3 regions of the Vibrio cyclitrophicus genome follow, and region 1 is predicted to be linked to each of the others. Evidence: predicted binding sites of a transcription regulator. Region 1 holds the regulator's gene; each other region holds the start of a gene.
What was found. The regulator PurR, encoded in region 1, represses purine synthesis genes. The targets are predictions, from matches to a motif close to TNANGNAAACGTTTNCNTNA.

Region 1 (4,191 bases):
TACGCTAGTTGTCTTTTTTTACTGATTAAAACGCCCGAAGGGTTTAGTCACCAGCGAACATGTAACCTTCACCGTGAACCGTCACAAAAATCTGTGGGTTCTTGGGATCAAACTCCATTTTTGCGCGCATACGACGAATTAACACATCGATAGTGCGATCATTAGGCGCATCCACTCGGTGGCTAATCATGTTCAAAATACGTTCGCGACTTAATACTTGGTTAGGGTAAGAAGAGAGTGCGACTAGCAACTCATACTCAGCCTTAGTCAGTTTAACCGGCTCACCATTTTTGCTTAGCGCTCGGCGAGGAATATCAAACGTCCACTCACCAAAACGAACAACAGACTCATCTTCTGCTTGTTCCACCACTCCCGTCGCTGTTCTACGAGCAGCAGCAATACGCCAAAGTAAGTTTTTAACTCGAACCAATAATTCGCGAAGTTCGAAGGGTTTAGTAACATAATCGTCTGCGCCCATTTCAAGGCCTACGATTTTGTCGATGCTATCCGTGCGTCCAGTAACTAAAATAATTCCAATGTCTGATTGACTGCGTAATTCGCGAGTTAGCATCAATCCATCTTCGCCTGGTAAGTTGATGTCCAGCATAATGAGATCAACGTTGTTTTCTTCCAACACGTTTCTCATCTGAGCGCCGCTCTCAGCTTCACTCACTGTGTAACCTTCGTTCTGGAAATATCCAACCAGTTTACTGCGGGTTACCACATCATCTTCTACGACCAATACGTGATAGCTCATCTACACCACTTTTCTTATTTAATAGTTTCAATGACTATTCTATTCATAACTAGTAACAATTCTAGTGGTACTGAAGATAAAAGCCAGAAACATGGATTTTTTTTGATACAAGACAATCTTAAACCTTGCTATTTATCGTCCATCGCAATTCAATATAGGCATTACTACGAACGAGTCACTTTGCGCTTAGCAAATAACCTTGTTATTCAGCCTTGGTGTGCTTGTACCCAAATGACTTAACGGCGCTGGGTATATAAACATCACAAGACTAAATCAGGATCTATGAAATGAAAGATACGAAAGCATTCAACGAGCAAAGAGCAGAAATTTACTGGTGGTTATCAAGCTTATTCGCCAAAGAGCTCACTCAAGAAGAACTCGATCACTACCACTCTGTTGAAATTCGTTCTTTCCTTTCTGGTTTAGGTTCGAATGAAGCTCTAAAGCCTTCGATTGATAAGCTTGTAGACGCATTGAACCGTCTACAAACACGTGAAGATGCCCAACTGGAACTGTCTGCTGACTTCTGCGACCTTTTCTTGAAGACAGACAAACATGGTGCTTTACCTTACGCTTCAATGTACATCGGCGAAACAGGTCTATTAAACGATAAGCCAGCTAAAGACATGGAAGACATCATGGCTAAGCACAACTTAATCGTGAACCAAGACTTAAAAGAACCTGCAGATCACATTGCTATCGAACTCGACTTCCTTGGCAATCTAATCATCCGTTCAAATGAAACTGAGCTTGAAGAAGAATTAGAGAAATCGTTCGTCATTCAACAGCAGTTTATCGATCAGCAACTACTTACTTGGTTGCCAAAGTTTAATGTGAAATGTCATGACGTTGACCAGTTTGGTTTCTACGCTTCGGTCTCGTCTTTGCTACTCGCATTTTGCAATTTAGACACTCAATATTTAGCTGGTGAATAAGTTCGCCCAACGACTAGGTAAATAAATTCAGTAGAATGTGACAATTCACCCGGATTTCTGGGTGAATTATATTGCGAGTAATTTCTAGTCAGTCTAAAATTGTGACCGCAAACGATAAAATATGAAACATTCACGAAATGCTAAGCTTATTTAAGTTCAAAGCATTTCGGTGTTAAGACAAGCCGCTCAATAGCGGTTTTTTGTTTTTTAGCACTTTAGTACCCAAAGAGCCCTACAAATTTAAGCTCTTAGTTAAGTAGCTTAACGGCTACTTTATTCCGTACTTTGGGAAAGTAGCTTCTAATAGGATAAAACCATGGCCACTATAAAAGATGTCGCTCGCTTAGCAGGCGTATCAACAACAACCGTTTCTCACGTAATCAACAAAACACGTTTTGTCGCAGAAGCGACTCAAGAAAAAGTAAACAAAGCCGTAGACGAACTAAACTATGCACCGAGTGCTGTTGCTCGTAGTTTGAAATGTAATACAACACGCACTATCGGCATGCTAGTAACTCAGTCAACCAACCTATTCTTCTCTGAGGTTATCGATGGCGTAGAGAGCTACTGCTACCGTCAAGGCTACACTTTGATTTTGTGTAACACAGGCGGTATTTATGAGAAGCAACGTGATTACATTCGAATGCTTGCAGAGAAGCGTGTAGATGGCATCTTGGTTATGTGTTCAGACCTAACTGAAGAACTAAGAGAAATGTTAGACCGTCACGCTGACATTCCTAAAGTAGTGATGGACTGGGGTCCTGAGAGCTCTCAAGCCGACAAGATCATTGATAACTCTGAAGAAGGTGGCTACCTAGCGACCAAGTACCTTATTGAACGCGGTCACTCTAAGATTGCTTGTTTAAGTGGCCACTTAGATAAAGCAGCCTGTGTTGAACGTATCGCAGGATACAAACGTGCATTTGACGAAGCTAATATTGCCACTGACGAACGCTTGATCATTGAAGGTAACTTTGAATGTGATACTGCTGTTATAGCAGCAGATAAGATTGTTGAGATGAAAGATCGCCCAACGGCAGTGTTCTGTTTCAACGACACCATGGCACTAGGTTTGATGAGTCGATTACAAGAAAAAGGAATTCGCATTCCTGAAGATATATCAGTTATTGGTTACGATAACATCGAACTCGCTGAATATTTCTCCCCACCATTGACCACGGTTCACCAACCGAAGCGTCGTGTTGGTAAAAATGCATTCGAAATTTTGTTAGAACGCATCAAAGATAAAGATCATGAAAAACGCGTTTTCGAAATGCACCCTGAAATTGTTGAGCGAAGTACAGTTAAAACGTTAAATTAATTGATAAATTCAGTTTATTCTAATCAAGCGCACCTTTAGGTGCGCTTTTTTTATCAACAACATTAATGAACCTGGTATCATAACAGCAAGATCATTAATTGAAGCAATATCACATTTTGAAATAACAAGTGTGAGCTTCATTCAACAAAAACTTTATTCTATTTAATCAGTCACGCACAGGGCAAACCACTCGAAAGAGTGAGACGCAAAGCTTCCGGCCTAAACCACTCGTTGGTATGGTAGCGGGGTTACCGATGGCAAAATGCAGTGGTTACTAATAATTTAGTAATTTACGGCTTATTGACAATTTAGTTGCAACATTTTGCTAATCTCTCGGACCTGCTTATTTGGTGGCGTAGTTCAAATACACCGAGATAAATAACATGGATAAACCGATACTAAAGGACTCAATGAAGTTATTTGAGTCCCTAGGAAAAATAAAATCACGTTCAATGTTTGGTGGCTTCGGTCTTTTTGCCGATGACACGATGTTTGCTCTGGTTGTAAATGACCAGTTGCATATACGAGCGGACAAATGCACAACAAAGCAATTTGAACAACAAGGGTTTCAACCTTACGTTTACAAAAAACGTGGCTTCCCTGTTGTTACTAAATATTTCGCTTTGCCTGAAGGCCTGTGGCAGGATCAAGAAAAAATCTTGCAGCTTGCGACTACGTCTTTGGGTTTTGCTAAAGATGAAAAAGCTGAACAGTCTTCTGCTGAACCAACTCGATTAAAAGACCTTCCTAACCTTCGACTTGCTACCGAGCGCATGTTGAAAAAGGCTGGGATAGATTCCGTAGAACGTTTATATGAATCTGGCTCTGTAAACGCGTTTAACGCCATCAAGGAATCTCACGCGTCCTCTGTCAGTATCGAGTTACTTTGGGCGCTAGAAGGTGCGATTAATGGTACACATTGGTCTGTTATACCGCAGCAGCGTCGCGAAGAGCTTATCAGTCGCGTAAATTAACATTGTCAGTTAAAACTACACATAACTAAGCCGCATTTATGCGGCTTTTTTTTATATCTGTTGAAAGTTAATCTAAGCTTTACCTGTCTATCTATACTATCGGTATGCATTGAAAATTTAGAGGAAGTATCAATGAGTAAGAAAATGATATTGGGTATTGTGTTGGTCATAACGATTGTCTTACTAGGCGTCAACTTTGGCCAA
Region 2 (4,191 bases), 690 kb from region 1:
GAATCCTACCCAAAAGGCATTACTTGAATACCTCAGTCTACTTAGGACAGGTTGATCTGCTACTTATAAAGATGAGTCTAGGAGAAAACAAATCCCAGATACAAAAAACCGAGCTCAGCGCTCGGTTTTTTCCTTCATTTAACTGTTAGCACAAGGCCATCAGTCAATGATTAAGCAAGAAACTCTTTCGCTGTGTTTACTACATTTTCAGTAGTGAAACCGAACATCTTGAATAGCTCACCCGCTGGTGCAGATTCGCCGAACGTTGTCATACCGATGATCTTGCCACCGAAACCAACGTACTTGTACCAGAAGTCAGCGATGCCAGCTTCTACAGCGATACGTGCAGTTACGTCAGATGGAAGTACAGATTCGCGGTATTCAGCGTCTTGCTTATCGAATGCGTCAGTTGCAGGCATAGAGACTACGCGTACTGCTTTACCTTCAGCTGTTAGTTGTGCTGCTGCTTCAACAGCAAGCTCAACTTCAGAACCTGTAGCAATGATGATTAGCTCTGGCTTACCAGCACAATCTTTCAGGATGTAACCACCCTTAGCGATATTAGCTACTTGCTCTGCGTTACGATCTTGTTGTGCAAGGTTCTGACGAGAGAAGATTAAAGATGAAGGACCATCTTTACGCTCAATAGCCAGTTTCCAAGCAACTGCTGATTCAACTTGGTCACATGGACGCCATGTGCTCATATTTGGAGTCAGACGTAGAGAAGCGATCTGCTCAACCGGTTGGTGAGTCGGGCCATCTTCGCCAAGACCGATAGAATCGTGCGTGTAAACTTGGATGTTCTGAACTTTCATCAGAGCAGCCATACGCATTGCGTTACGCGCGTATTCCATGAACATTAGGAACGTTGCACCGTATGGTACGAAACCACCGTGCAGAGCGATACCGTTCATGATAGCCGTCATACCGAACTCACGTACACCGTAGTGGATGTAGTTACCAGAGAAGTCAGTTGCTTCAAGAGACTTAGAACCAGACCACATAGTTAGGTTAGAAGGCGCAAGGTCAGCAGAGCCGCCCATGAATTCAGGTAGCATCGCACCGAACGCTTCTAGTGCATTTTGAGACGCTTTACGTGAAGCGATGTTAGCTGGGTTAGCTTGAAGGTCAGCAATGATTGCGTTTGCTTTCTCTTCCCACTCAGCTGGAAGTTCGCCGTTAGTACGACGTTTGAATTCTGCTGCTAGCTCTGGGTAAGCCGCTGCGTATGCGTCAAACTTAGCATTCCACGCTGCTTCTTTCGCTGCGCCTGCTTCTTTCGCATTCCACTCAGCTGCGATATCTGCTGGTATTTCGAAAGGACCGTGTTCCCAACCAAGCGCTGCTTTAGTTGCTGTGATTTCATCTGCACCTAGTGGAGCACCGTGACAGTCGTGCGTACCCGCTTTGTTTGGAGAACCAAAACCGATGATAGTTTTAGTACAGATAAGTGTTGGACGAGGATCTGCTTTAGCCGCTTCAATTGCAGCATTGATAGCGTCAGCATCGTGACCATCAACAGCAGGGATTACATGCCAACCGTAAGCTTCAAAACGCTTAGGTGTATCGTCAGAGAACCAACCTTCAACTTCGCCATCAATAGAGATGCCGTTGTCATCCCAGAAAGCAACCAACTTACCAAGGCCTAGCGTACCCGCTAGAGAACATGCTTCGTGAGAGATACCTTCCATCAGACAACCATCACCCATGAATGCATAAGTGTAGTGGTCTACGATGTCGTGGCCTTCTTTGTTGAACTGTGCAGCCAGTGCTTTCTCAGCCATTGCCATACCAACAGCATTAGTGATGCCTTGACCTAGAGGGCCTGTCGTTGTTTCGATACCAGGAGCGTAACCGTACTCAGGGTGACCAGGCGTCTTAGAGTGCAGCTGACGGAAGTTCTTAAGGTCTTCAATTGAGAGCTCGTAACCTGCCAGATGAAGCAGAGAGTAAATCAACATTGAACCATGCCCGTTAGACAAGATAAAACGGTCGCGGTCAGCCCACTCTGGGTTTCCTGGGTTGTGGTTCAAGTGACCACGCCAAAGAACTTCAGCGATGTCAGCCATACCCATAGGTGCGCCAGGGTGGCCTGAATTTGCTTGTTGAACGCCATCCATGCTAAGTGCGCGAATTGCATTGGCTAGATCTTTACGAGAAGGCATGTCTGCTCCTGAGTACATAAGCGATTTAAAAAAGAGATTAATGCTAAAATTTTCATTCTTATTAGCGCGGGTATTCTCTCAAACGACTTTAGCGACTGCAAACGTTTTACTGGCATTTTAACAGTCATTTTTCGCAATTTTCGAACATTTACATCGCTTGGCAATGGCTTATCCCGACCGATACGCAAACGTTTAGTTATGACATATCATAAAAAAGAGCTTGTAATTCGACCGCTGGAATTTAGAATAGCCGTCTAGATGTAGAAACACCTACAAAATATACTGTATTTAATGGCAGCGCTTGCTAGCTTGCGATGCCTAAAATTATTTGCATTTAACTGTTTGCAACTAAAAACTAATTGCAACTAAAAACTAAAAGTGGAGCTCTCATGGCTAAGCACCTATTCACTTCTGAATCTGTTTCAGAAGGCCATCCAGATAAAATTGCAGACCAAATCTCTGATGCTGTTCTTGATGCCATCTTGGAACAAGATCCAAAAGCACGTGTTGCTTGTGAGACTTACGTAAAAACCGGCATGGTTATGGTTGGCGGTGAAGTAACAACGTCTGCATGGGTTGATATCGAAGAAATCACTCGTGAAACAGTACGTGAAATTGGTTACGTTCATTCTGATATGGGCTTTGACGCTGACTCTTGTGCCGTTCTAAACACAATTGGTAAGCAGTCTCCAGACATTAACCAAGGTGTCGATAAAGCAGACCCTAAAGAGCAAGGCGCTGGCGACCAAGGCATCATGTTTGGTTACGCGACTAACGAAACACCAATCCTAATGCCAGCTCCAATTACTTACTCTCATCTTCTTGTTAAGAAGCAAGCTGAAGTACGTAAGAGCGGCAAACTTGACTTCCTTCGCCCAGATGCGAAATCTCAAGTAACATTCCAGTACGACCAAGGTAAGATTGTTGGTATTGATGCTGTTGTTCTTTCTACTCAACACTGTGATTCAGTAACAACTCCGGATCTACGTGAAGCGGTAATGGAAGAGATCATCAAGCCAGTACTTCCTGCTGAATGGATCAACAAAGACACTAACTTCTTCATCAACCCAACAGGCCGTTTCGTAATCGGTGGCCCAATGGGTGACTGTGGTTTAACAGGTCGTAAGATCATTGTTGATACCTACGGCGGCGCAGCTCGCCACGGTGGCGGTGCATTCTCTGGTAAAGATCCATCGAAAGTTGACCGTTCTGCAGCTTACGCAGCGCGTTACGTTGCGAAAAACATCGTTGCTGCTGGTATGGCTGATCGTTGTGAGATTCAACTGTCTTACGCTATCGGTGTTGCAGATCCAACATCTATCATGGTTGAAACGTTTGGTACTGAGAAAGTCGCTCACGAAATCATTATTGAAGCGGTTCGTCAAAACTTCGACCTACGTCCATACGGTCTTCAAGAAATGCTGAACCTTCTTCAACCTATCTACAAGCAGACAGCTGCATACGGCCACTTCGGTCGTGAAGAGTTCCCTTGGGAAGCGACTGACAAAGCAGCAATCCTTGCCGACTTCGCCGGTCTAAAATAATTTAGCCACTGCGATTTGTTTCTTTAAAGCCCTTACTTGTTAGTAAGGGCTTTATTTTTATGTACTTATCTAACCCTTACTCTGCGTAACTCGCTCTACCTGCCTTCTTTACCGTTAACCACTTAGTATAAAAAGCCATTGATAATTTGTGTTTTCTAGTACTAATGACAATAGTTAAGGTAACTCCTAGCAGATCAAGCTCACATTTAACCCCAATGCAGTTAAGCCTAATATCAATAGTTAAGTGAACGCTAGAACAATAACTAGGACGATAACGAGCACTTTAGCTCAATCCCATAATGCTCATTTAAGCCACAATATTGAGCTCTATGGAATTATAACTAGGACGTTATTTAACTAGGGGGATCTATGCCTCGTACCGCGCACCCATCCGAACTGAACGATAAAAAACACAAGATCAGCGATCAGGATTATGCTCGCACCATTCCTTGCAACCAAATCAGTATTTCTGCACCCTTTCA
Region 3 (4,191 bases), 1.3 Mb from region 1:
AGGGATAACCTTAGTATCCGCTTGGTCGATTGAGCCATCTAAGATAGCGTCAATGATGCCACGAGTATCTTGAATCGAGATACGTTTGCCTGTGCCGTTCCAACCAGTGTTCACTAGGTAAGCTTCTGCTCCCGCCGCTTCCATACGTTTCACAAGCACTTCAGCGTACTGAGTTGGGTGAAGAGTTAGGAATGCAGCACCGAACGCAGCAGAGAACGTAGGAGTTGGCTCAGTAATACCGCGCTCTGTACCCGCTAGTTTCGCTGTGAAGCCAGATAGGAAGTGGTACTTCGTTTGTTCTGGAGTCAGTTTAGATACTGGCGGTAGAACACCAAATGCATCAGCGGTCAGGAAGATAACTTTTTGAGCGTGACCTGCTTTTGATACTGGTTTAACAATGTTGTCGATGTGATGAATCGGGTAAGAAACACGAGTGTTCTCTGTTTTTGAACCGTCATCAAAATCGATAGAACCATCGCCACGAACCGTTACGTTCTCTAGTAGTGCATCACGACGGATTGCGTTGTAGATTTCAGGTTCAGCTTCTTTAGATAGACGAATTGTCTTCGCGTAACAACCACCTTCAAAGTTGAAGATACCATCGTCATCCCAACCGTGCTCATCATCACCGATTAGCTCACGTTTAGGATCGGTTGATAGGGTTGTTTTACCAGTGCCTGATAGACCGAAGAAAATAGCGACATCGCCTTTCTCGCCAACGTTTGCACTACAGTGCATTGAAGCAATACCTTGTAGAGGTAGTAGGTAGTTCATCATTGCGAACATACCTTTTTTCATCTCACCGCCGTACCAGGTACCGCCAATGATCTGAACACGTTCAGTCAGGTTGAAAGCGACAAAGTTCTCAGAGTTTAGACCTTGTTTCTCCCAGTTAGGGTTGGTTGTTTTAGCACCGTTCATTACCACGAAATCAGGTTCGAACGTTGCTAGTTCTTCGTCGGTTGGACGAATGAACATGTTCTTAACGAAGTGCGCTTGCCACGCTACTTCAGTGATAATACGCACACTTAAACGCGTATCTGGGTTAGCACCACAATAACCGTCGATGACAAACAGACGCTTGCCAGATATCTGAGTTGTTACAAGCTCTTTCAGCTCGTCCCATACTTCAGTGGTAATCGGTTTGTTGTCATTTTTGCCTTGATCTGACCACCACATGGTATCGCGTGTTGTGTCATCTTTAACAATGTACTTATCTTTTGGTGAGCGGCCAGTAAAGATACCAGTATCAACCGCAACGGAGCCTAGTTCCGTTACTACGCCTTTTTCGTAGCCTTCTAGACCCGGCAGTGTTTCTTCAACGAATAACTGCTCGTAGCTAGGATTACGAAGAACTTCGGTAACGCCAGTCAGTCCGTGCTTAGTTAGATCAATTTGTGCAGCCTTAGTATGTTCCATAACGGTCATAGGTGCTCCTTGTAGGATATTTTGTAGGGATTTTGTAATAATTTTTTATTGTTATCTGCTCACCATGCTAGCAACGAGGCTCGGGGGAAACAGGGATACAGCTCAAAAAATATCCATATTAACCTTGGGGTTTTAAGCGCCTCGTCACATATTGGCCCAACTAGTCTATCCTGTACGCAAACCTTTGCGCTAGGGGCGAGAACATTATTAATTGATTAAAATTAAGCGGTGATTTTATTACGAGATGTTACGGAGTTTGCGCTATTTTGATCACAAAAAAGGCCAGCTGAGTGCTGACCTTTTTGGGGTAAATTACGTGTTTTTGGTACGCCGTAAATTAATGAACCGTATTGCTGCCTTTATCTGCCGCTTCTGCGTAAAGAGCATCTACATCATTTTTGTCGAACGAGTAGTTTGTGCCACAGTAATCGCAGTGTAGTCCCACACTACCTTCCGTGCTTAGAATGTCGTAAATCTCTTCTTGAGCAACAGTAATGATAGCCGCAGCGCTTCGATCACGTGAACAGCCACAGAAGAACTCAACCGGTTGAGGTGTAAATACCTGAACCTTCTCTTGGTTGTATAGACGGTAAAGCAGTTCGTTAGCTTCTAAAGAGAACAACTCTTCGTTTTTAACGGTGTCGGTTAGTTGCTCTAGATGCTCGAAATCATCTGGCGTACCTGTGCCGTCAGGCATAACTTGTAAAAGCATACCTGCAGCGTGAGCTTTACCTTCATGTTCGCCAGTGCGCAGCCATAGACGAGTCTTAAGCTGTTCTGAGTTAGCAAAGTAACCTTCAAGAACGTCAGCAAGCGTTTCGCCTTCCAGACCAACGATACCTTGGTAACGTTCACCTTTCTTAGGATCGATGGTGATCACTAGGTGGCCTTTACCCATTAGGTCGTGTAGGCCAGCATCATCAGCAATCTCGCCTTCAAAGCGAGCGACACCGCGGATCTTTTGGTCGTGATCGCCATTGATAACAACTAGAGATACTGGGCCATCACCTTGCAATTGCATGGTAATAGAGCCTTCAAACTTTAGGGTCGCTGTTAATAGCGTCGTTGAAACCAATAGCTCACCCAGTAGCTTTTGAACTGGCGCTGGGTATTCCTTGCTAGAAATAATCTGTTGGTACGCTTCATCGATTTGTACCAATTCACCACGTACTGATAGATCTTCAAATAGGTAGCGATTTAAAACATTACTTGTAGACATTGGGTCTGCCATTTGGCTATTCCTTCTAGCTTATTGATTCTTGAACTTGATAATGTCACGACGTTGCTTTTTATCTGGGCGACGTTCAGGTGCTGGGCTATGAGCATTCAGCTTACGTTGTGCTGCAAACTCTTCTCTTTTTGCCACGCTCTCGGTGGTTTCTGCATAGAGGGTTTGGGCGATCGGAGCTCCGCCACGATGAGCCGAGATTTTCTCGATTGTCACCGTTTTTTCTTCATTACCTTGACGCAGTGTAATCACGGCCCCAAGTTCGACAATTTTACTTGGTTTGCTGCGCTGACCATTATAGTGGACTTTGCCACCATCGACCATGTTGCGAGCAATAGACCGGGTTTTGTAAAAACGAGCTGCCCACAACCATTTATCGAGTCTGACAGCTTCATTAGCAGTTTTCATATAGGGCTGTGCCTTATTAAGTGAGAAATGAATGCGGTTTAACTGTAATGAACAGTGCGCAACATGTTTTTTTGATGATGCTTATCACATTAAGTAGAAGCTTAAAGTGGAGGCGGTTGGCATTTTTTTCAAGTCATATTACAAAATAGCCATGTAATGCCGTTTTATCGATTTGCTATGATATAGTTCGAGATCTTATGCTTAAATAAGCTCGGTATCGAACGAATGAATAAAAAGGCTGAAAGTTTAATGATTTGCAGCGTTTGTCGTCATGAAAAGGGGCAAGGGAAGTGAACTTTTTAGAGCTCAAAAGTCGCATGGGAAATTCACCTGTGTTGAGCCGCTTATTAGAGAATGGATTTGTATTTCAGCAAAAACTAAGCCTAGTGACGTGTTGTTTGTTGATTGCAGCTTCAGCATGGATTTTAGGACAGCTTGCGTGGTTTATTGAACCTGCCGAGCAAACCGTTGTGCCTTGGAAAGCAACAGCTTCATCGTCTTCCTCTCCTCAATCGACCCTCGATATTTCTTCCCTACAGCAGAGCAACATGTTTGGTGCCTATAACCCAACCACAGCTCCTGTTGTTAAACAGCAAGTTATCCAAGATGCACCTAAGACACGATTAAACCTAGTTTTGGTGGGCGCTGTCGCCAGCTCTAATCCAAAATTGAGCTTAGCGGTGATCGCGAATCGTGGCACGCAAGCAACTTACGGCATTAACGAAGAGATTGAAGGTACGCGAGCTAAGTTAAAAGCGGTATTAGTGGATCGCGTGATCATCGATAACTCAGGGCGAGATGAAACATTGATGCTTGAAGGGATTGAGTACAAGCGTTTAGCGGTATCAGCACCTGCGCCACCTCGTACCACTTCTTCTGTTCGTGGCAATAACCCCGCTTCCGAAGAAGAGAAGCTAGACGAAATTAAAGCGAAGATAATGCAAGATCCACAACAAATCTTCCAATATGTTCGACTGTCTCAGGTGAAGCGTGACGATAAAGTTATTGGTTATCGTGTGAGCCCTGGCAAAGATTCAGAACTTTTTAACTCTGTTGGGCTCCAAAACGGAGATATTGCTACTCAGTTAAATGGGCAAGACCTGACAGACCCCGCAGCGATGGGCAAC

Region 2: a site for PurR is predicted at 2,346-2,365, ahead of metK (methionine adenosyltransferase). Genes of this name have one in related genera too.
Region 3: a site for PurR is predicted at 1,601-1,620, ahead of pckA (phosphoenolpyruvate carboxykinase (ATP)). Genes of this name have one in related genera too.

Annotation. Positions count from the first base shown of each region.
Region 1 is NZ_AP025480.1:1,161,701-1,165,891, reverse strand. Features, by position in the region: gene torR (two-component system response regulator TorR) at 44-757, opposite strand; gene torD (molecular chaperone TorD) at 1,045-1,692, shown strand; gene purR (HTH-type transcriptional repressor PurR) at 2,009-3,013, shown strand; cyclic di-GMP riboswitch class I at 3,184-3,269, shown strand; gene OCW38_RS05350 (TfoX/Sxy family DNA transformation protein) at 3,397-3,987, shown strand; gene OCW38_RS05345 (TVP38/TMEM64 family protein) at 4,120-4,191, shown strand, end outside.
Region 2 is NZ_AP025480.1:472,343-476,533, reverse strand. Features, by position in the region: gene tkt (transketolase) at 171-2,165, opposite strand; gene metK (methionine adenosyltransferase) at 2,555-3,709, shown strand; gene OCW38_RS02305 (DUF2189 domain-containing protein) at 4,079-4,191, shown strand, end outside.
Region 3 is NZ_AP025480.1:3,278,781-3,282,971, reverse strand. Features, by position in the region: gene pckA (phosphoenolpyruvate carboxykinase (ATP)) at 1-1,428, opposite strand, end outside; gene hslO (Hsp33 family molecular chaperone HslO) at 1,766-2,659, opposite strand; gene hslR (ribosome-associated heat shock protein Hsp15) at 2,678-3,064, opposite strand; gene gspC (type II secretion system protein GspC) at 3,382-4,191, shown strand, end outside.